Regions from separate parts of the Streptomyces hawaiiensis genome, predicted to be linked through region 2. Evidence: riboswitches for the same ligand, from Rfam matches in the RefSeq annotation. Region 2 holds a riboswitch; the other holds the start of a gene.
The links. A riboswitch is a leader RNA that binds a small molecule or an ion and turns the genes downstream of it on or off. The one in region 2 is predicted to bind ZMP and ZTP.

Region 1 (11,411 bases), 2.9 Mb from region 2:
CCGTGGCGGTGCGGTCGGGGGAGCCCGCCTTTGCCCGGCTGTGGCAGTTGTTGCAGCCCACGCACGCGGGGACGGAGCGGGTGCCGGAGGGCTGGGCGGAGGGGGACTTCCCGCCGGCGCGGCTCACGGTGGTCTGGGAGACTGTCCGGTGTCGGCGGCTGGCCGAGCACGAACCGGCCGCCGGGCGGGGACGTGGCCGTCGAGCGGCAGGACCAGCTGGTGGTGACCGAAGACGGCGCGCCCTGGGTGCGCTCGGATCCGGCGCCCGCCGTGGAGGACGACGACATCCGCTGGCACCGGGCGCCAAAGTCGGTCTTCGAGCGGCTGGACCTGGCCCGGCTGGTCGGTGACGCGGAGGGCGGGCCCGTGGAAAGCACGGCCGCCGCGGATCTGTCCGGTCCGGCGCGGGGCGATGTGCGGTGGGCGGGCTGGTGGCCGGGCTCGCGGCCGGTGTCGGCGGCGTGCTGCTGATACGCCGCGCGGCGGCCCGGCGGGAAGCCGGACCGCCGCGGGAGGAGCCGTGTCAGGTCCTGGTCGACCTGGACGGGTGACGAGCCGTGGGCGTCAGCCCAGGTCGATCTCCGGGTACAGCGGGAAACCGGCCACGAGGTCGGTGGCGCGGCGGGAGATCTCGTCGGCGACCTTGGCGTCGAGCACGTGGGCCGCCTTGGAGGGAGCGCCCGACTTGGTCGTGCCCGGCTCCGTGGTGGTGAGGACGCGGTCGATGAGGCCGGCGACCTCGTCCATCTCGGCGGTGCCCAGGCCACGCGTGGTCAGGGCGGGGGTGCCGATGCGGATGCCGGAGGTGTACCAGGCGCCGTTCGGGTCGGCGGGGATGGCGTTGCGGTTGGTGACGATGCCCGAGTCGAGCAGGGCGGCCTCGGCCTGGCGGCCGGTGAGGCCGTAGGAGGAGGCGACGTCGATCAGGTTCAGGTGGTTGTCCGTGCCACCGGTCACGAGGGTCGTGCCGCGGCGCATCAGGCCCTCGGCGAGGGCCCGGGAGTTGTCCACGATGCGCTGGGCGTAGTCGCGGAAGGACTCCTGGCGGGCCTCGGCCAGGGCCACGGCCTTGGCGGCCATGACGTGCGGGAGCGGGCCGCCGAGGACCATGGGGCAGCCGCGGTCGACCTGGTCCTTCAGGGAGTCGTCGCACAGGACCATGCCGCCGCGGGGGCCGCGCAGCGACTTGTGGGTGGTCGTCGTCACGATCTGGGCGTGCGGGACCGGGTCGAAGTCGCCGGTCAGGACCTTGCCCGCGACCAGGCCGGCGAAGTGCGCCATGTCGACCATGAGGGTCGCGCCGACCTCGTCGGCGATCTCGCGCATGATCCGGAAGTTCACCAGGCGGGGGTACGCCGAGTAGCCCGCCACGATGATCAGCGGCTTGAACTCACGGGCGCTCGCGCGCAGGGCCTCGTAGTCGATCAGGCCGGTGGCCGGGTCGGTGCCGTAGGAGCGCTGGTCGAACATCTTGCCGGAGATGTTCGGGCGGAAGCCGTGGGTGAGGTGGCCGCCGGCGTCCAGGGACATGCCGAGCATGCGCTGGTTGCCGAAGGCCTGGCGCAGCTCCGCCCAGTCGGCGTCGGTCAGCTCGTTGATCTGGCGGACGCCGGTCTTCTCCAGGAAGGGCACCTCGACGCGGGCGCCGAGGACGGCCCAGAAGGCGACGAGGTTGGCGTCGATGCCGGAGTGCGGCTGGACGTAGGCGTGGCGGGCGCCGAAGAGTTCCTTGGCGTGCTCGGCGGCGAGGGACTCGACGGTGTCGACGTTGCGGCAGCCAGCGTAGAAGCGGCGGCCGATGGTGCCCTCGGCGTACTTGTCGCTGAACCAGTTGCCCATCGCCAGGAGCGTGGCCGGGGAGGCGTAGTTCTCGGAGGCGATCAGCTTGAGCATCTCGCGCTGGTCGGCGACCTCCTGGCCGATGGCGTCCGCCACGCGGGGTTCCACGGCACGGATCACGTCGAGGGCGGCGCGGTAGGCGGTGGAAGCGGTGGAGAGGGGCTCGGCTGACATGTGTGGACCTCCGGACGTTGCGTTCAGCGTTCACGGTACGGCCCAGGCGCACGGCACTCATCTCTCGGGCCGCTCCCCGATGGTTCGTCCATCCCAGCGCGCCAGTCACGGCCCTCGGTCAGCCTACCGGGTGGGGTGGGCGGGGGGCGTCCGCCGGGTTGCTCTTCGGTGCCGGGTGCGGGTCGCATGTGGTTGATCGCGCCCACGCGGCGAAGCCGCACATGTCACAGCCCCGCGCCCCTTACAGGCGTGGGCCCTCAGCCCCTCTTAGAGGATCACGTGGGGCAGGAACCTCGCGTACTCGTCGGTGATCAGGCCTGAGGACTCCCTGATGCCCAGACCCGCCGACTCGTTCTCCACCACCCACGCGCCCAGGACCACTCGGTTGCCGTCGAAGTCGGGGAGCGGGGCCAGTTGCTGGTAGCAGCAGGGCTCGTCGCGCAGGGCGGGGGCGGATCCGGGCTCGTGGACCGTGACGCCCGCACCCTCTCGGCCGAGGAGGGGCTTGGCGACCCAGCCCGGCAGGTCTCGCGGGCCGTCCAGGTACGCCGGGAGGAGGTTGGGGTGGCCGGGGTAGAGCTCCCAGAGGACGGCGAGGAGGGCCTTGTTGCTGAGGAGCATCTTCCAGGCCGGCTCGATCCAGAGGGTGGAGCCCGTGCCGCCGCCGTTGTCGAGGGTGTCGAGGACGTGGTCGGCGAAGCGGTCGGTGGTGAGCCATTCCCAGGGGTAGAGCTTGAAGACGCTGCGGATGAAGCGGAGGCGCTGGTCGACGAAGCGGCCGGAGAGGCGGTCCCAGCCGATCTCCTCCATGGAGATCCAGTCGGTGGCGAGGCCGGCCTGCTCGGCGGTCTCCTTCAGGTAGGCGACCGTCATCATGTCCTCGCCGAGTTCGTCGGCGGAGGAGTACGCGAAGTAGAGAGGGCTGCCCGGCGGGAGCAGGGCGGCCTGCTTCTTCCAGGCGCCGATCAGGCGTTCGTGCAGGGAGTTCCACTGGTCCGCGCCGGGGAAGCGTTCCTCCATCCAGAACCACTGGGGTGACGCGGCCTCCACCAGTGAGGTGGGGGTGTCGGCGTTGTACTCCAGGAGCTTGGCCGGGCCGGTGCCGTCGTAGCGGAGGTCGAAGCGGCCGTAGACGGAGGGGAGTTCGGCGCGGCGGTGCCAGGCCTCGGCGACCGTGCGGGCGACGCGGGGGTCGGTGATGCCCAGGTCGGCGAAGCGGTCCTCCGTGACGATGTGCTCGGCGGCCGCCAGGCACATGCGGTGGAGGTCCTCGACCACCTCTTCGAGGGCCTCGATCTCCTCCAGGGAGAAGACGTAGTACGCACTCTCGTCCCAGTAGGGGCGCAGGGAGTCGTCGGGGTAGCGGGTGAGGGGGTAGATCAGGCCCTGTTCCTCGACGGTCCGCTGCCAGCCGGGGCGGGGCTCCATGGTCCGGCGTTCCATCTGCCGTGCCCGCCCGTCAGCCGCCGCCGCTGCCGGAGCAGCCGAAGCCGCCCCGGTCGACGGCCTCGCTGCGGCTGAAGGTGCCGTTGTCGGCGTAGCCGCCGCTGGTGTCGGCGTCGTAGTACCAGTCGGCGTCGGTGGCCGTGGCCTTGCCGGTCTTCTTGCGGCCCTTGCCGGAGGAGGACGTACCGGACGAGCAGTTCTTGTCGGCGACGATCTTGTAGCCGTTGATGTAGTCGTAGCTGTCCCGGTCCACGCAGCGGCGGTCGGGGTCGGAACCGCACGCGGACAGGGCCGCCGCGAGGACGCCCATGCCCCCCAGCACCACCGTGCTCGAGCGCAGCCTTCGCCGTGTTTCAGCCATGTGCGTGCTCCCCCAGTCTCCCCGTCGTGCACTGACAGACGGTCAGCCTAGAGATCGGTGTGAACGGGCGCGCATGGCCCCCCGTCGGCAGCCGCTCCCCTACTGTCGATTTGTGATTTTTGGAATGGTGTGTGCCCTTGGTGCGGCCGTCTGCTTCGGTACGGCGACGGTGTTGCAGGCGATCGCCGCGCGGTCGGCGGCGGCGACCGGCCCGGGCGGGGACCTGGCACTGCTGTGGCGGGCGCTGCGGCAGTGGCGGTATCTGGCCGGCCTCGCGCTGGACGGGCTCGGTTTCGTACTCCAGATCCTCGCCCTGCGGTCCGTGCCGATCTACGCCGTGGGGGCGGCGATGGCCGCGAGCCTCGCGGTGACGGCCGTGGTCGCGGCGCGGCTGCTCAAGGTGCGGCTGAGCCGCGTCGAGTGGGCGGCGGTGGCGGTGGTGTGTGCCGGGCTCGCGCTGCTGGGGCTGGCGTCGGGGGCGGAGGGCGACGAGGCCGGGCCGGCCGGGCTGAAGTGGGCGATGCTCGGGGCGGCGGGTGGGGTGCTGCTGCTCGGGGCGGCGGGCGGGCGGCTGCCGGAGCGGGGGCGGGCGCTGGCGCTCGGGCTGGGGTCGGGGCTCGGGTTCGGGGTGGTGGAGGTGTCGGTGCGGCTCATCGACGGGCTGTCGCCCGGTGAGCTGTTCCCCAATCCGGCGACGTACGCGCTGCTGCTCGGCGGCGGGGCCGCGTTCCTGCTGCTGACCTCGGCCCTGCAGCGCGGGTCGGTGACGACGGCGACGGCCGGGCTGGTGCTCGGAGAGACCGTCGCGCCCGCGCTGATCGGTGTGGTGTGGCTCGGGGACCGGACGCGGCCGGGGCTGGGGTGGCTGGCGATCCTCGGTTTCGCGGTGGCGGTGGCCGGGGCGCTGGCGTTGTCGCGGTTCGGGGAGGCGCCGGTGGAGGCGGAGGAGCGCGCTGTCGCACCGCGGTGAGCGGAAGGGCTTTCCCAGCTGTGGAAAGTCTTCGCCTTCCGGACAATCTTCCAGCTGCCTTGCGAAGAACCGGAAAATTGTTTGTTGAATCTTGAACGCGCGGTGAGCGCTTTCCGTACGGGACGGCGTGACCAGTAATCCAGTCACGGTCACCGTGGCCTATCGCGTGACGCCGGGCCGTGCGGCCGACTTCCACTCCTGGGGGTGGGCCTTACTGGGCGCGACCGCGCGGCAGCCGGGGTTTCTGGGGGGTGGCGTACTTGTCGACGGAGGGGCGGAGTGGCATGTCGTCTATCGCTTCGCCAGCGAGGGTTCGGCCCTGGCCTGGGAGAAATCGCCCTCCCGGGAACAGTGGGACGCCCGACTGGAGGGGGTCGCCCGGGAGGCGGAGCGCCGGAGGGTGCCGGGTGCCCGGGCCTGGTTCGACGCGCAGACCCTTACACCCGCGCCACCGGCTCCGCCGTCGAAATGGAAACTGTGGTTCGTGAATATGAGCGCGGTTTTCCCGCCGGTGCTCCTGTTCAATCTGACGGTGCTTCCCTATCTCGGTGACCTCAATGCACTGTTTCGCACGCTGTTGTTGTGTCTGTGTGTGACGGCCCTTGTCACCTGGATTCTCATGCCGCGGCTCCAGCGTTTCTTCCGGAAATGGCTGTACCCGTCGCTCCAGGCGCTGCGCGGGCGGCACAAACGCCGGGCCACATAGGCCCGCGAACGAACAGAGGGAGGTGGGCGGGTGAAGACCCTGCTCATCGACAATTACGACTCTTACACGTACAACCTGTTCCAGCTGATCGCCGAGGTCAACGGCGAGGAGCCGGTCGTGGTCCGGAACGACGCGCCCGTCGACGGTCTTCCTGATCTCCGGGCGTTCGACAATCTCGTGGTCTCCCCCGGCCCCGGGCATCCGGGCGAGACCCGTGACTTCGGCATCGGGGGCAGACTGCTCGCCACCTCGCCGGTTCCGGTGCTCGGTGTGTGTCTGGGGCATCAGGGCATCGCGCTCGGCGAGGCCGGGCTGGTGGGGCCCGCTCCGGAGCCGCGGCACGGGCATCTGTCCACGATCCGCCATGACGGACGGGACCTGTTCCACGGCCTGCCGCAGCACTTCACCGCCGTCCGCTACCACTCCCTGGCCGTGCGCGAGCCCCTGCCGGAGACGCTGGAGGCCACGGCCTGGGCGGAGGACGGTGTCCTGATGGGGCTCCGGCACCGCAGCCGGCCGCTGTGGGGAGTGCAGTTCCATCCGGAGTCGGTCCTCACGGAGTACGGGCACCGCATGCTCGTGAACTTCCGGAACCTCACCGCCGCGCGGGCGGGCAAGCTGCGCACGAAGAACACGGCGGTGCCGTCGCACGAGGGGGTCCGTCGGCGGCCGCTCGTCCCGGAGTGCGATACGGGGGCCCGCCGGATACCGGGGGGCGTTCTCGACCTTGCCGGCCTGCGTCGTCCCGTGGCCGCGGCCGCCTTCCAGGTCGCCGCACTCGCGCAGGCCACTGCGAGCACGCCTGGCGGGGCCGGGGCGGCCGTGTGCGGCGGGGCCGGGGCGGTGTTGTCCGGCGGGGCCGGGGCGGTCGTGCCCGGCGGGGCCGGGACGCTCGTACACGGCGAGCCCGGGACGCTCGCGCCCAGCAGGTCCGGGACACTCGCGACCGGCAAGCCCGGGGCAGTCATACCCGACGGGCCCGAGACGGTCGTACCCGGCCGAGGCGAGGCGCTTGCGCCCAGCGGGCCCGCGGCAGTCGTACCCGACGAGCCCGAGACGGTCATACCTGGCGAGGCCGAGACGCTCGCGCCCAGCGAGGCCGAGACGCTCGTGCCCAGCGGGCCCGGGACGCTCATGCCCAGCGGGCGCGGGACGCTCGCGTCCGGCGAGCCCGCGGCAGTCGTACCCGACGAGCCCGGGACGCTCGCGGCCGGTGGGGCCGTCGCGTCGGGTGAGGTCGTCTCGGCTGCTGCGGTGGCCGGTGGCGTCGGCCCCGTGGGTTCGGCCGATGCGCCGGGCCGGGGCGCCCCGGACGCGGAGCAGGAGACGCATGCCGAGGCCGGCCCGTCCGCCGCCATCCCCCGGCCCCGCCGGCCCGGGCGGGTCGGGTATCGGCTGCATACCCGGCGGGTCACCGGGGCCGTTGACGCCGAGGCGGTCTTCGGCCGGATGTTCTCGGGGTCGCCGCGGAGCTTCTGGCTGGACAGTTCGCTGGTCGAGCCGGGACGGTCGCGGTTCTCGTTCCTCGGGGACGACCAGGGGCCGCTGGCCGAGTTCGTGCGGTACGACGTCGGTGCCGGGCGGTGTGAGATCGAGCGGGCGGGGCGGCCCATGCGGCGGGTGAGGGCGAGTGTCTTCGACTACCTGAAGCGGCAGTTGAGCAACCGCCGGGTGGACGCGACCGGGCTGCCGTTCGACTTCACCGGCGGCTACGTCGGTTACTTCGGCTACGAGATGAAGGCGGACTGCGGGTCGTCCAACCGGCACCGCTCCCCCGCCCCGGACGCCGCCTGGCTGTTCGCCGACCGGGTGATCGCGGTGGACCACGAGGCGGGGTACACCTACGCCGTGTGCCTGGCGGAGGACACCCCGCAGGCCGCGCGGGAGGCCGCCGACTGGCTGGAGGGCGTACTGGCCGGACTCTCCTGCGTGGCGGCGGAGCGCCCGCCGCTGCCCGGAGAACCGGCCCCGGCCGACCCCGGCGCCGCCGAGCCGTGGCTGGTGCGCGACCGGGCGACGTATATCGCCGACATCGAGGCGTGCCGGCGGGCGCTGCGGTCCGGCACCAGCTACGAGGTCTGCCTGACGAACGCCGCCCGGTTACCCGCCCCTCCCGACGCGCTGGAGTTCTACCGGACGCTGCGCCGCGACAACCCGGCCCCCTATGCGGCGTTCCTGAGGTTCGGGGAGTTGGAGGTGGCCGGTTCCTCGCCCGAGCGGTTCCTGCGGATCGGCCGGGACGGCACCGCCGAGGCCCGGCCCGTCAAGGGCACCGCGCCCCGGGGCGACGGGCCGGAGGAGGACGCCCGGCTGCGGGACGCGCTCGCCTCGGACGCCAAGACGCGGGCCGAGAACCTGATGATCGTGGACCTGCTGCGCAACGACCTGGGGCAGGTCTGCCGGACCGGGACCGTGCGGGTCTCCAAGCTGATGGCCACGGAGACGTACGCCACCGTGCACCAGCTGGTGTCGACCGTGGAGGGCAGGCTGCGGGCGGGCACGGACGCGGTGGACTGCGTACGTGCCTGCTTCCCGGGCGGGTCGATGACCGGCGCGCCGAAGCTGCGCACGCTGGAGATCATCGACTCGCTGGAGACCGAGGCCCGCGGCGTCTACTCCGGCGCCCTCGGCTACTTCGGGTGCGGTGGCGGTGCGGACCTCAGCATCGTGATCCGCACCGCCGTCTTCGCCGACGGACTGATGCATCTGGGGGCGGGCGGTGCGATCGTGCTCGGCTCCGATCCGGACGCCGAGTACGAGGAGATGCTGTTGAAGACGGCGGCCCCGATGCGCGCCCTCCACCGGCACACGGCCGACCGGATGCGGCAGCAGGGCCCGCCGGGGCAGAAGGCCGGGGCGGCCGGGGAGGCCCGGCGATGACCAGTCCGCAGGTCACACCGAGCCCGGCCGAGGCCGAGGCGCCCGGGAATCTCGCGGCCCACCTGGCGGAGCTCGCCGAGCGGCGCGGGTGGACCGGCCGGACCGCGTTCCACCAGGGACACCGGGCCTGGACCCACGGTGAGGTGCACGGCCTCGCCGCCCGCGCGGCCACGGTGCTGGCCGGGTACGGGGTGCGCCCGGGAGACCGGGTGCTGCTCGCGCTGCCGGACTCCCTCGCCTGGGTGACGGCGTTCCTCGGCACCGCCCGCCTCGGTGCCGTCGCGGTCCTGGTCAACCCCGAACTCCCCGCCGCCGACCACGCCTTCCTGGCCGAGGACACCGACGCCGTGCTGTGTGTGACGGGGCCGGGCTTGGAGGAACCCTTCGCCGGCCGGACAGCGCTCGGCGCCGACCAGCTGATGGCCCTCGCCCCCGCCGCCGAGCCCGCCCCCGCCCACCAGGTCGACGCGCACAGCCCGCTCTACGTGCAGTACACCTCCGGCACCACGGGCCGTCCCAAGGGCGTCGTGCACACGCACGGCGATCCACGGACGTACCACGACCTGGTCGGGCGGCGGGTGCTGCGGATCACCGCGGAGGACGTCACCCTGTCGGTGTCGAAGCTCTTCTTCGCCTACGGGTTCGGCAACGCGTTGGTCTTCCCGCTGTTCTCCGGCTCGTCCGCCGTGCTGGTGGACCGGCGGCCCTCTCCGGCCACCATCGACGAGCTCGTCGCCCGGCACCGGGTGACGCTGCTGTACTCCGTGCCGTCCGCGTACGCCGCGCTGGTGGTCGAGCGGGGCAACGGGCACGAGGGCTGCTTCGCCTCGGTGCGGGCCGCGGTGTCCGCCGGTGAGGGGCTGCCGGAGGGGCTGGCCCAGCAGGTCACCGCCCTGCTGGGCGCGCCGGTGCTGGAGCAGATCGGCTCCACCGAGGCCGGTCACGCGTTCTGCGCCAACGGCTTCTCCCACCACCACCCGGGCACCGTGGGCCGGCCCGTGCCCGGCTTCGAGGTGGAGCTGCGCGACCGTGACGGGCATCCGGTGCCGGACGGCGACGAGGGCGAGATGTGGGTGCGCGGACCGACGGTGACACCCGGCTATCTGAACCGGCCGGAGGAGACCGCCCGGACGCTGGTCGGCGGCTGGCTGGCCACGCGGGACCGGGCCCGCCGCGAACCGGACGGCACCTACCGGCATCTGGGCCGCGCCGACGACATGGAGATGGTCGGCGGCATCACCGTCTCCCCGCTGGAGGTGGAGGCCGTCCTGCGCGGCCATCCGGCGGTGCGGGAGGTGGCGGTGGTGGCCGTTCCCGACGGGCGCGGGGCGAGCCGGCTGCGGGCCTTCGTGGTCCCCGCCCCGCCCGTTCGGGACGGACTGGCCGACGAGTTGACCGGCCTGGCGCGCGAGAACCTCGCCGCGTTCAAGGTCCCCCGCAGCGTCAGCTTCGTCCCGTCGCTGCCGCGCACCGCGACCGGGAAGCTCCGCCGCCATCTGGTGCGCAAGGGCGCCTGGTGAACACCACAGAGAGGAACGAGCCCATGCGACAGCCCCTGCTCGCGGACCGCGGCTTCTATCTGGGACCGGTCTTCCGGCGTGCGGCCGACCGGCACGGGGCCGTCTTCGTCACCCTCGACCGGCCGCTCGACGTCGCCCCCTCCCTGGGCGTCGACCTGAGCTACAGCGTGCTGGCCGATGTGGTCGAGGAGTTGTCCGGCCGGCTGTGGGAGGCCGGGGTGCGGCCCTCGGAGCAGGTCGTCGTGCACAAGGCCGACAACGTCGACATCATGCTGCTGACCTGCGCTGCCTCCCGTATCGGGGCCGTGCCCGTGCTGCTGTCGCCCGCGCTGGCCCCCGACGTGGCGGGGCAGCTTCTCGAGCGGCTGCGGCGGCCCTGGCTGATCACCGACGCCGCGACGCTGGACGGGCTGAAGGACATCGCCCTGTCCGGGCTCGTGCGGCGGACGCTGTCCGTGGACGAGGCACCCGGGGCCGAGCCGCTGGCGGCGTACCCCGGCGCCGAACCGCCTCTGCCCGTCCGGCTCCATCCCGGCGAACCCGCCCTGATCACCCACAGCTCGGGCACCACCGGCGTCCCCAAACTGGCCGTGCACTGCGCGCGGACCATGTGGAACCGGCTCGTGCCGCAGCAGGCGATGGGCTGGCCCACCCGGGGTGAGACCGCCGCACTGCACATGTCCTTCGTGCACTCGCGCTTCTACCATCTGCTCGGTGTCCTGCTGCACTTCGGCAGCCCGCTCGTGCTGATCACCGACCCGGATCCGGCCGCGGTCGGCCCGCTGCTGGCCCGGCACCGGCCCGGCATCGTCGAGACACACCCCAACACGTTCGTGCTGTGGGAGGAACTGGCCGGCGCGCCCGGCGCCCCGCTGTCCCGGGTCCGGTCCTACGGCTCGACGTTCGACGCGATCCATCCGCGTACCGTGCGGCGGCTGCTGGACGCGTCGCGGCGCCGTACGCCCTGGCTGATCCAGCTGTACGGGCAGAGCGAGACGGGCCCGGTGGCGTTCCAGGTGGTGACCCGGCGCGGTGCCGCCCGGGCGGACGGCCGCCGGGTCGGGTTCGGGATACCCGGCTTCACCCGGGTCCGGGTCTCCGACGCCGAGGGCGGGCGGGTGCCGCCCGGCACTCCGGGCCGCATCGAGGCGCGCACCCGGGGACGGATCCTCACCTACCTCGGCATGCCGGAGCGCTACGACCGTCAGCTCACCGACGGCTGGTGGGAGATGGGCGACCTGGGCTACCGCAGCCGCCTGGGCGCGCTGTACCTGATCGACCGGGAGGTGGACCAGATCGACGCCGTGCACAGCAACCTGGAGGTCGAGGACGCGCTGATGTCCCGGCTGGAGGAGCTGCGCGAGGTCGTGATCGTGCCGGGGGCGGACCGTGAGCCGGTGCCGGTGGTGTGCGTGCGCGGCGAGCGGCCCCTGGACCCGGAGCGCTGGCGGCGGGCCACGGACGGGCTGCCGGCGATGGCCGAGCCGCGGCAGTGGCGGTTCGAGGACCTGCCGA
Region 2 (11,411 bases):
TCCCCGTTGCGGCCGGTGCGGACCGGGACCGGGCCGTAGACGAGCTTCTTGCCGTCCTGGATCCAGCTCAGCTGGAGGGTCAGGTTCACGCAGGCGATCCGGCCCTTGTTCACCGGGCACTTGCCGTCCTTGTTGGGGTTCTTCCCGACGGCCTTCTGCTTCTGCATCAGGTCCATCACCCCCCAGGTGACGGAACCGGCGTAGCCGATGTTCGGGGAGATGCCGTGCTTGGTCTGGAAGGCGCGGATGGCCTTGCAGTCGGCGGCGGACTGCTTGCCGTCGACCGGACGGCCGAGGAACTTCTCGACCTTCTTCTGGTACGGGCCGGCCTGCGTGGTGCAGCTCGCGGCCTGGGCCGGTGCGGCCCCGAGTGCGAGCGTGAGCGGTGCCACCAGGCCGGTGATCCCCAATACGACGGCACTCCGTCTGCGTACGTCCCCCATGGCTGGTCAGCCCTTTCGCGGAAGTGGGTCTGTGATGTCTGCCAGCTAGACGGACGGAGGCCGGTTCCGGTTGTGCGGTCGGCCGCGCTGCGACGGAACAGTGACATACCCCACCGACACGGGGTGCGCATTTCGGTGCATAGCGGTTGATTGCAGAGATCAGGCTTCCGGGCCGCCAGGGTCAGCGGTAGCCGGTCGTGTCCGCCGGCTTGCCCATGTCCTGAACCTCCACGAGGTAGCGCCAGGCGTCCGGGCGGCTGCCGTCGACGTCGGTGAAGCCGTACTCCTGGGCGAGGCCGCCGCTGGAGAGGGACCGGCCGTTCCAGCGCGCCACGTCCGTGTCGGCGGCGAGTGCGGCCACCGCCCGGCCCACGTAGTGCGGGGTCTCCGAGATGGCGAAGTGGGGGACGCTTTCCAGGGCGTCGCGCCAGTTCTCCTCCCGTACCCCGTAGCCGTCCAGCATCAGCTCCGACCGCAGCCAGCCGGGAGTGAGGGCGACGGCGGTGGCGCCGCGCGGGCCGAGTTCGTGGCCGAGGGCGAAGGCCATGCGCAGCACGGAGGTCTTGGCGAGGTCGTAGAAGAAGTTCACGCGGTAGTTGTCGGCGTTGTAGTCGGCGGTGCCGTCGGTGACCTCGACGACCAGGCCGCCGGGGTTGCGCAGCAGCAGGGGCAGGGCGTGGTGGCTGGTGACGGCGTGCGTCTCGACGGCGAGCCTGAGCAGGCGCAGGCCCTTGTCGAGGTCGTGCTCCCACAGCGGGGTGTCCCACTCGAAGAGTTTCTCGCCGCCCCAGATGTCGTTGACCAGGACGTCGAGGCGGCCCTGCTCGTCCGCGATCCGGTCCACCAGAGCGCGGACCTGCGCCGGGTCGAGGTGGTCGGTGGGGACGGCGACGCCCCGGCCGCCGGCCGCGGTGACCAAATCGGCGGTGTCCTCGATGGTCTCCGGCCGGTCGTACTCCGAGCGGCGGGCGCGGGTGCTGCGGCCGGTGACGTAGACCGTGGCGCCGGCCGCGCCGAGTTCCACGGCGATTCCCCGTCCGGCGCCCCGGGTCGCACCGGCGACCAGTGCGACCTTGTCCTGCAACGGAGCTGACATGTCCGACCTCCCGTGACCGTGGCTGCTTGTCGCCTTCACTGTGACGGGTAAGCCGGACATCTTCTGTCGCCTTTTACAGGCGACACGCGGTCAGTGGCCCCGGGCGATCCATTCCTCCAGCCGCGGGGCCTCCGCGCCGATGGTGGTGGAGTCGCCGTGGCCGGTGCGGACCGTCGTATCGGGCGGCAGGGTGAGCAGCCGGTCGCGGATCGAGTCGATGATCGTCGGGAAGTGCGAGAAGGAGCGGCCGGTGGCGCCGGGCCCGCCCTGGAAGAGGGTGTCGCCGGTGAAGACGGTGCCCAGCCCGGGGTCGTAGAGGCAGACCGCGCCGGGCGCGTGCCCTGGGGTGTGCAGCACGCGCAGGTCGGCGCCGCCTGCCTCCAGGACCTGCCCGTCGACCAGCCAGGCGTCGGGCTCGCGGTCCGGGTGGGTCTGCTTCCACAGCGGCAGGTCGTCGTGGTGCAGCCAGATGGTGGCGCCGGTGCGCTCGGCGAGGGCGGGGGCGGCGTCGATGTGGTCGTTGTGGGCGTGCGTGCACACGATCGCCGTGAGCCGGCGGTTCCCGACGGCCTCGGCGATGGCGTCGGCGTCGTGGGCGGCGTCGATGACGATCGCCTCGTGGTCGTCGCCGACGATCCACACGTTGTTGTCGACGTCCCAGGTGCCGCCGTCGAGGCTGAACTGCCCGGAGGTGACAAGGTGTTCGATGCGGGTCGTCATCACAGCACCACCACCGAGCGCAGCACGTCGCCCTGGTGCATCCGCTCGAACGCCTTCTCCACCTCGTCGAGCCGGATCGTCTCGGTCACGAACGCGCCGAGGTCCAGACGCCCCTGCAGATGCAGGTCGATCAGCATGGGGAAGTCGCGGGAGGGCAGGCAGTCGCCGTACCAGCTGGACTTCAGGGCTCCGCCGCGGCCGAAGACGTCGAGCAGCGGCAGTTCGAGCTTCATCTCGGGCGTGGGGACGCCGACCAGGACGACCGTGCCGGCGAGGTCACGGGCGTAGAAAGCCTGCTTGTACGTCTCCGGGCGGCCGACGGCCTCGATGACGACGTCCGCGCCGAAGCCGCCGGTGAGCTCGCGGATCGCCTCGACCGGGTCGTTCTCGCGCGAGTTGACGGTGTGGGTGGCGCCCATGGAGCGGGCGGTCTCCAGCTTGCGGTCGTCGATGTCGACGGCGATGATCGTCGCCGCCCCGGCCAGCTGCGAACCGGCGATGGCCGCGTCGCCGACACCGCCGCAGCCGATGACGGCGACCGAGTCGCCCCGGCCGACGTTCCCGGTGTTGATCGCGGCGCCGATGCCGGCCATCACACCGCAGCCCAGCAGCCCGGCCACCTGCGGGGCGACGCCGGGGTCGACCTTGGTGCACTGCCCGGCCGCGACCAGCGTCTTCTCCGCGAAAGCCCCGATACCGAGAGCCGGCGACAGCTCCTGGCCGGTCGAGGCGAGGGTCATCTTCTGCCGGGCATTGTGGGTGTCGAAGCAGTACCAGGGCCGCCCGCGCAGACAGGCCCGGCACTTCCCGCACACCGCACGCCAGTTGAGGATGACGAAGTCACCCGGCTCGACGTCGGTGACGCCGGCGCCGACGGCCTCGACCACACCCGCGGCCTCGTGGCCCAGCAGGAACGGGAACTCGTCGTTGATGCCGCCCTGCTTGTAGTGCAGGTCGGTGTGGCAGACCCCGCAGGCCTGCACCCGCACCACGGCCTCGCCCGGGCCGGGGTCGGGCACCACGACCGTTTCGATCCGCACCGGCTCGTCCTTGCCTGGGGCGATCACGCCGCGTACTTCCTGGGCCATGGTGCTGACTCCTTCGTCGGCCGGGGTCCGTTCCTTCCCGACCCTACGCGCGACTGATCGGTAAGGGGTGCGGATCGGCCACCCTCCGCTGTGCGGAAAGGGCAGGCCGCGCGGTTCGGCGGCGACATAGCCTGAACGCTCCGCCGACGCCGAGGGAGCGCCGTGAGCATCGCAGAGACCGAGACCGCCACACCCGCGTGGCGGCAGCTCCTCGGATACGTACGGCCGCACCGCTGGTCCCTGTTCGCCGGCGCGCTGCTCTCGCTGGTCACCGGGGCGACCGGGCTGCTGCTGCCGCTGGTCGCGCGGGGCCTGATCGACGACCTGTCGCACGACCGGGCCATCACCGGCGCCCTGCTCGCCATGTCGGCCCTGGTCGTGGCCAACGCGGCGCTGGGCGCGCTGGGTTCGTACGTGCTGACCCGCACCGCCGAGTCGGTGGTGCTCGGCGCGCGGCGCGCCCTGTCGTCGTATCTGCTGCGGCTGCGCATACCGGCCGTGGACCGCAGCGAACCCGGGGACCTGATGGCCCGCATCACCTCCGACACGACCCTGCTGCGCGCGGTCACCACCGACTCGCTGGTCGGCCTGGGCACGGGCGGGCTCACCCTCGTCGCCACGGTGGTGATGATGGGTTTCGTGGACGCCGTGCTGCTCGGCGTCACCCTCGCCGTGATCCTGGGCGCGGGCGTGGTCCTCGGGGTGATCGTGCCGCGCATCAACCAGGCGAGCCGGCAGGCGCAGAGCGCGGTGGGCGTCATGGGTGCCTCGCTGGAGCGGATCCTCGGCGCCCTGCGCACCGTGAAGGCGTCCGGTGCGGAGCACCGCGAGGAGCGGACGCTGCACGAGGCGGCCGAGGAGTCGTGGCGGCAGAGCGTGCGGGCCGCCAAGTGGTCGGCGGCCGCGGGCAACACGGCGGGGCTGGCCATGCAGATCGCCTTCATCACGGTGCTCGCCGTGGGCGGCGCGCGGGTCGCGACCGGCGCGGTCGACGTGGGCACCCTGGTGGCGTTCCTGCTGTACGTCTTCTACCTGATGTCACCGATACAGCAGGTCGTCGGCGCCATCACGCAGTACCAGACGGGCGCCGCGGCCCTCACCCGCATCGAGGAGGCGCTGCGCCTGCCCTCCGAGCCGGCCGCCGAGGCCGCACCGCTGCCCTCCCCCGGCGCGCAGCCCGCCGCCCTCACCTTCGACGACGTCCGCTTCCGCTACGCCGACGACCTGCCCTACGTCCACCACGGGGTGACGTTCACCGTGCCCGCGCAGGGCATGACGGCGTTCGTCGGCCCCTCCGGCGCCGGCAAGACCACCGTCTTCTCCCTGATCGAGCGGTTCTACGACCCCGAGACCGGTGTGATCACGCTGGACGGGCGGGACCTGCACGACTGGGAGCTGCCCCGGCTGCGCGCCGCGATCGGCTACGTCGAGCAGGACGCGCCGGTCCTGTCGGGCTCACTGCGGGACAACCTGCTGCTGGGCCATCCGGAGGCGGACGAGGACGCCCTCGCGCGGGTGCTCAAGACGACCCGGCTCGACGGCCTGATCTCCCGGCTGCCCGCCGGCCTCGACACGCTCGTGGGGCACCGCGGCACCAAGCTGTCCGGCGGTGAGCGGCAGCGCGTCGCCATCGCCCGCGCGCTGCTGCGCCGCCCCCGACTGCTGCTGCTCGACGAGGCGACCTCGCAACTGGACGCGGTGAACGAGGCGGCGCTGCGCGACACCGTCGCGGACGTGGCCCGGACGACCACGGTCCTCGTCGTGGCGCACCGGCTGTCCACGGTGACGATGGCCGACCGGATCGTGGTGATGGACGCGGGCCGGGTCCGGGCCGTCGGCACACACCGTGAGCTCGTGACGGCCGATCCGCTCTACGCGGAGCTGGCGGCGACGCAGTTCCTGGCCACCGCGGACTGAACGCGGGCGTGCGGGAGGTCCGCCCGGATCCGGTCGGACCTCCCGCACGCGCGGCGTCAGCGGACGTTCGGAACGAAGCCGAAGACCGGGGAGCCCAGACCGACGACATGGTTCAGCTGGTCGAGGTCGTTGAGGCGGTTGAGCCCGGCCGGCTGCGAGGAGGGCCGCGGGATCTCGTCCCTGTGCTCGGCGGGGATGTCGCTCACGGTCAGCGAGTCGAGCGTGGCCATCGGGCTGAGCGGGCTCTTCGCTTCCGCGTCGGCCGCGTTCGCCATCGGCGCGGCGAGGCCGGTGACCCCAGCGGCGAGACCAACGGCGGCGGCGATACGCCGCGTTGAGATCATGCCTTTCGCAACGCGGGCGGGCCCCCCGGCGGACACGGGCGGGCGGTGCCCCTCACCCGTCAGGCCCGGTGCCCCGGCTGCGTTTGCCGACCCCGCCGGGCGGGAGGACGCTCGTCAGGAGAGGCCTTTCGCGGCCCGCTCCCGTCGGGCCGCGGCCCTTCGAAGGAGGTCATCATGGGAACCGCGGCAGACCCCGCCTTCGACCGGGAGACCCTGCGCCGGGGCGTGGAAGGACAGACCCCGGACATCCTGCTCTCCCTGTACGCCGACGACGCGGAGCTTCGCATCGTGGACCGCACGACCCAGCCCAGCCACCCCAAGGTCCTGCACGGCCGGGACGAGATCGGCCGGATGCTGGACGACGTCTACAGCCGCGACATGTCGCACAAGCTGGAGCGGTGCGTCATCCAGGGCGACGAGGCGGCCTACAGCGAGAGCTGCGAGTACGCGGACGGGGTACGCGTCCTGTCCGAGTCCATGATCGCGCTGCGCGGCGGCAAGATCGCCGAACAGACCCTGGTCCAGGCCTGGGACGAGTAGCGGGAGCCTTGCCGTGCTCGGTTAGGTCGTGTCCGCGAGGTCCCGTCGTTCGCCCGGAGGGCAGGCGGGACCTCGCGGACACGACCTAGGATGGGGCCGGGCCGTGACTGGCGCCGAGGTGGAGCACCACCGGGGAGCGGCCCCGCGGAAGTCGATGCCGTGCGCCTGGGCGAAGCAGCACACCAGCTACTGCCACTCGCGCACGCGGGACCTGTCGGCGGCCGTGCGCGAGGCCGACATCGTGGTGGCCGCGGTGGGCAGGCCCCGCCTCGTCCACGGCCAGGACATCAAGCCCGGCGCCGTGGTCATCGACGCCGGGTACAACGCGGGGAACGTCGGCGACGTCGAGTTCGACTCCGCCGTGGAGCTGGCCTCGCTGATCACACCGGTGCCGGGCGGCGTCGGTCCGATGACCATCGCCACGCTGCTGGAGCAGACGGTGGAGGCCGCCGCCCGGCAACTCGGTGTCACCGGGGTGTGATCAGCGCATCCAGGCGCTGTACGACATGACGGCGCCCTTTTCGACGCCGTACTCGGGATCCGGGCTGCTGAGGGTGCTCTCCAGCCCGAGGACGGCGCCGGTGGCCGGGTCCATGATCAGCATGCGGCGAACGCCGCGCGAGTCGTTCACGTAGGCCTGGCCGCGTCGGCCCAGCCGGTCGGTCACCTGGCCGGCCGGCCGCAGCCCCTCCGCGCCGGCCAGGAGCCGGGCCAGCACCGCGCTCTCCCGCGCGCCGAGCGTCCAGTGGTCCAGCAGCGTCGCCGTGGCGTCCAGCAACTCTGGCGTGGTCAGCGTGTCGATGGATTGAGCCTCCATCAGGTAGGCGCGCAGCCGCGCCGGGTCATGGGGCGGGGGCGACTCGGGCGGGGCGTCGCTCCAGCTGGGCGGGTAGGTCTGGTCGAGGAGGACGTGACGGTCGTCGACGAGCCGCGGTGCGCCGTCCTCGTCGGAGAGGACCGGACGGCCGGGGCGCCTCGGGTCGGTCGCCACGACGAGTTCGGTGTGGCTGCCGTCCGGCCGCCAGCGCACGATGCGCTCCTCGGGCAGGGTGATCGGGGGCTTGTCGTCCGACATTCCCAGGCTCCAGGACTGCACGTGCGTGCCTTTGCGCAGCCGGGCCGCGCCGTCGGCCGCAGCCTCGGCCGCGGCGCGGTCGGCCAGCCGGTCCAGCGGTACGGGTGTGGAGCCCGACTCGATCACCAGCGGGCGGGGCGCGGCGACCGCGGACGTGGTGCTCGGGCCGCTCAGCACGAAGGTGAGGGTCAGGGCGGCGACGACGGCCGAGGCGACCAGCCCCCAGGCCAGCCGGGACCCCCACACCGATCGGGACCACGGCCGGAACCGGCCGGAACCGGGCGGCAGCCGGTCCCGCAGACGACCGGAGGGCCACCCCGGCCGAGCCCGCAGGCGGGCCGAGGAGAGGCGCCGCCGGTCTCGCAGACGACGACCGGAGAGGAGACTCCGCCGGTCCCGCGGACGACCGGAGAGCCACCCCGGCCGAGCCCGCAGGCGCCAGGAGGGCCGGTCCCCCGGGTCCCGCATCCGCCCGGAAAGCCCGTCCCCCGGGTCCCGCAGCAGCCGCTCGAGGCGAAGCTCGGCCTTGTGATCCAGAGGACCGTCGCCGAAGTGTGGGCCGTCGGGCGGCACCGGGTCGGCGCCGCGCAGCAGTTCGAGTTCGTCAGCCATGGCCGTGTTCCTTCGGGGCGGTCATGCAGGAGTGCTCAGCGATCGGGTACCGGGACTCGGGACGCATCCGGTCGATCTCCGCTCTGAGGCGGCCCCGGGCGCGGTGCAGCCGCATGGCGGCGGCCCGGCTGCCGCAGCCGAGGGCGACGGCGACCTCCTCGATACCGAGTTGCTCCCAGGCCGTCAGGCGCAGCACCTCCTGGTCGGCGGCGGAGAGCCGGGCGAGTGCCTCGTGCACCCAGCCGCCGGGCGTGTCGGCCTCGGGGCCCGCCGCGATGTGCCGGCCGTGCGCGGTGTGGTCGTTGCCGAGCCGGTCGACGAGCCGGCGGCGGCGTCCGTGGCCGCGTACCGCGTTGGCCAGGCAGTTGCGTGCCACGCCGTACAGCCAGGGCAGCGCGGCGGCCGGGAGGTCGGCCCGGCGCCGCCAGGCGACCGTGAACACCTCCGCCACCACTTCCTCCACCTCGCCGGCCCGCCCGTCCAGTCGACGCGCGACATAACGGCTGACCGCCCAGTAGTGCTCGCGGTAGGCAGCGGCGAAGATCTCGTCGTTGCTCATGTCCCGTACGTGTCCGGCACCTTCTCGATCGTCACACCCGGTTTCGTGATTCTCGTCGCGTCGGTGAAGTGTGACGTCCGAACGGGGCGCGGACACAGGCGGGGCATGAGGCACCTCAAGTGGCTGACGACCACTGATCACAAGACGATCGGCACGATGTACCTGGTCACGTCGTTCGCGTTCTTCGTCATCGGCGGCGTGATGGCGCTGCTCATGCGCGCCGAGCTGGCCCGGCCTGGTCTGCAGATCATGTCGAACGAGCAGTTCAACCAGGCGTTCACGATGCACGGCACGATCATGCTGCTGATGTTCGCGACGCCGCTGTTCGCCGGTTTCGCGAACTGGATCATGCCGCTGCAGATCGGCGCGCCGGACGTGGCGTTCCCGCGGCTGAACATGTTCGCCTACTGGCTGTACCTGTTCGGCTCGCTCATCGCGGTGGGCGGCTTCCTCACCCCGCAGGGCGCGGCCGACTTCGGCTGGTTCGCCTACAGCCCGCTCTCGGACGCGGTCCGCAGCCCGGGTATCGGCGCCGACATGTGGATCATGGGTCTGGCCTTCTCCGGCTTCGGCACCATCCTCGGCTCGGTCAACTTCATCACCACGATCATCTGCATGCGCGCCCCGGGCATGACGATGTTCCGCATGCCGATCTTCGTGTGGAACGTGCTGCTGACCGGTGTCCTGGTCCTGCTCGCCTTCCCGGTGCTGGCCGCGGCCCTGTTCGCGCTGGAGGCCGACCGCAAGTTCGGCGCGCACATCTTCGACTCCGCCAACGGCGGGGCGTTGCTGTGGCAACACCTCTTCTGGTTCTTCGGCCATCCAGAGGTGTACATCATCGCGTTGCCGTTCTTCGGCATCATCTCCGAGGTCATCCCGGTCTTCTCCCGCAAGCCGATGTTCGGTTACACGGGTCTGATCGGCGCGACCATCGCGATCGCGGGTCTGTCCGTGACGGTGTGGGCCCACCACATGTACGTCACCGGCGGTGTGCTGCTGCCGTTCTTCTCCTTCATGACGTTCCTCATCGCGGTCCCGACCGGCGTGAAGTTCTTCAACTGGATCGGAACGATGTGGAAGGGCTCGTTGTCCTTCGAGACACCGATGCTCTGGGCGACCGGCTTCCTGATCACCTTCGTCTTCGGCGGACTCACCGGTGTGCTGCTGGCCTCGCCGCCCCTCGACTTCCACGTCTCGGACTCGTACTTCGTGGTGGCGCACTTCCACTACGTGATCTTCGGGACGGTCGTGTTCGCGATGTTCTCCGGCTTCCACTTCTGGTGGCCGAAGTTCACCGGCAAGATGCTGGACGAGCGCCTCGGCAAGATCACCTTCTGGACGCTGTTCATCGGCTTCCACGGCACGTTCCTCGTCCAGCACTGGCTCGGTGCCGAGGGCATGCAGCGGCGGATCCCCGACTATCTGGCGGTGGAGGGACTGACGACCCTCAACACGGTGTCGAGTGTCTTCTCGTTCCTGCTCGGCATGTCGATGCTGCCGTTCTTCTACAACGTGTGGAAGACGGCGAAGTACGGCGAGAAGGTCACGGCGGACGACCCGTGGGGCTACGGCCGCTCCCTGGAGTGGGCGACCTCCTGCCCGCCGCCGCGGCACAACTTCATCACCATGCCGAAGATCCGCAGCGAGTCCCCGGCGTTCGACCTGCACCACGACGCCATCGCGGCGGCAGAGCGGGAGCTGACACTGCGATGACGGCCATGGAAGGGCTCCCCAGGGACCTGCGGGCGTTCCACAACGAGGTCGAGGGGCATCTGCTCGCCGCCGCCGCGCGTGAGGAGGCCCGTACGGCCGCCGTCCGCTTCACCGCCGGGCTCGACTGGCTGCCGGAGGCGCAACGGGCGGAGGTGGAGCGGCAGTTCGCGGCGGAGCATCTCGCCCTCGCCCGGGCCTCGTGGCAGCGCACGGCCCGGCGCGGGGAGGAACTGCGGGGCGAGTACGAGGCGTTGTACCGCAGGCTCCGCGCTCGGCTGCTGGCCGGACTGCTGCTGGGGGTGGCGCTGGTGACGGCGACGGATCTTGTGGTGCGGGCGTCGGTCTAGCCGGTCAGAACCGGTCCGGGTGACACCTCGCTCGGACCGGCGCGGCCGCCCGGTCCGTGGCCATGTCACCGGCCTTCTCTGCGGCGGCCTTCAGCGGCTCGGGGAGCGCGGACGCGGGTCCCGGGCTTCGCGCTTCCGGCGAGGCCGCCGTCACCCCTGCGGCCGCCATCCCGGCGGCCGCAGGATCCCCAGCAGCTGCCGGACCAGTTCGTCGACGACCTCGTCGAGTGTCGCGTCCACCCAGCCGGCGCTCCAGTCGTGCAGCAGGCCGTTGACACTGCCGATGAAACCCGTCGCGGCGAGACGGTAGTCGCGGGGCGCCGCCTCTCCGCGTGCGGCCGCCGCGTCGGCCTCGGCGCAGATGAGGTCGACCCAGCCGGCCCGGCGGGCGAGCCGCTGCTCCTCCAGGCGCGGGCTGACGCCGATGATCTCGACGAAGGTGATGCGGATCCGGCGCGGATCGGCGGCGACGTTCCCGGCGTAGGCGCGGAAGATGGCGGTGGCGCGTTCCACGAGCGGCAGGTCCGCCGCGCCCGCGGCCGCCTCCAGCACCGCGGCCTCGGCCCAGCCGTTGACCTGGAGGTGCAACGCGGCGAGCACGTCCTCGAGGGTGCGGAACTCCTCGTAGAACTGGCGGGTGGACAGCCCGGCCGTCTCGCTGAGGGCCGCGACCGTGGTGGAGCGGAAGCCGGGGGTGTCACCGAACAGCTGGAGCGCGGCGTCGAGGAACCGTCGGCGCCGCTCGGCCTGCCGCTCCTCGGCGGTCTTGCCGCCGTAGCGGCCGGTCGGTGCTCTGAGTCTGCCCGGCACCGGCTCTCCTTTCGTCGATCGCACACTGATTTTGTCGTGCACGCGGTCTTGTGGAGAAGGCGGCCCCTTCCTTACTTTGCAGTAAGTTGACTCTGAAAGCACGTGTGTTCAGATTCCTCACCCCCACCCGCAGAGGAGGGATCAGCC

Region 1: another riboswitch for ZMP and ZTP. It lies ahead of CEB94_RS25065 (glycine hydroxymethyltransferase); the one in region 2 lies ahead of CEB94_RS37730 (bifunctional 5,10-methylene-tetrahydrofolate dehydrogenase/5,10-methylene-tetrahydrofolate cyclohydrolase).

What each region holds. Positions count from the first base shown of each region.
Region 1 covers NZ_CP021978.1:5,398,606-5,410,016, reverse strand. Annotated here, with positions in the region: gene CEB94_RS41930 (hypothetical protein) at 193-471, shown strand; gene CEB94_RS25065 (glycine hydroxymethyltransferase) at 565-2,013, opposite strand; ZMP/ZTP riboswitch at 2,047-2,132, opposite strand; gene CEB94_RS25060 (glutathionylspermidine synthase family protein) at 2,281-3,456, opposite strand; gene CEB94_RS25055 (hypothetical protein) at 3,473-3,820, opposite strand; gene CEB94_RS25050 (DMT family protein) at 3,945-4,790, shown strand; gene CEB94_RS25045 (antibiotic biosynthesis monooxygenase) at 4,918-5,496, shown strand; gene pabB (aminodeoxychorismate synthase component I) at 5,527-8,376, shown strand; gene CEB94_RS25030 (AMP-binding protein) at 8,373-9,896, shown strand; gene CEB94_RS25025 (class I adenylate-forming enzyme family protein) at 9,920-11,411, shown strand, end outside.
Region 2 covers NZ_CP021978.1:8,314,309-8,325,719, reverse strand. Annotated here, with positions in the region: gene CEB94_RS37765 (L,D-transpeptidase family protein) at 1-443, opposite strand, end outside; gene CEB94_RS37760 (SDR family oxidoreductase) at 625-1,539, opposite strand; gene CEB94_RS37755 (MBL fold metallo-hydrolase) at 1,630-2,259, opposite strand; gene CEB94_RS37750 (S-(hydroxymethyl)mycothiol dehydrogenase) at 2,259-3,347, opposite strand; gene CEB94_RS37745 (ABC transporter ATP-binding protein) at 3,510-5,264, shown strand; gene CEB94_RS37740 (hypothetical protein) at 5,321-5,608, opposite strand; gene CEB94_RS37735 (nuclear transport factor 2 family protein) at 5,783-6,148, shown strand; ZMP/ZTP riboswitch at 6,242-6,326, shown strand; partial or broken gene CEB94_RS37730 (bifunctional 5,10-methylene-tetrahydrofolate dehydrogenase/5,10-methylene-tetrahydrofolate cyclohydrolase) at 6,333-6,629, shown strand; gene CEB94_RS37725 (CU044_5270 family protein) at 6,630-7,835, opposite strand; gene CEB94_RS37720 (RNA polymerase sigma factor) at 7,828-8,394, opposite strand; gene ctaD (aa3-type cytochrome oxidase subunit I) at 8,500-10,107, shown strand; gene CEB94_RS37710 (hypothetical protein) at 10,104-10,454, shown strand; gene CEB94_RS37705 (TetR/AcrR family transcriptional regulator) at 10,605-11,264, opposite strand.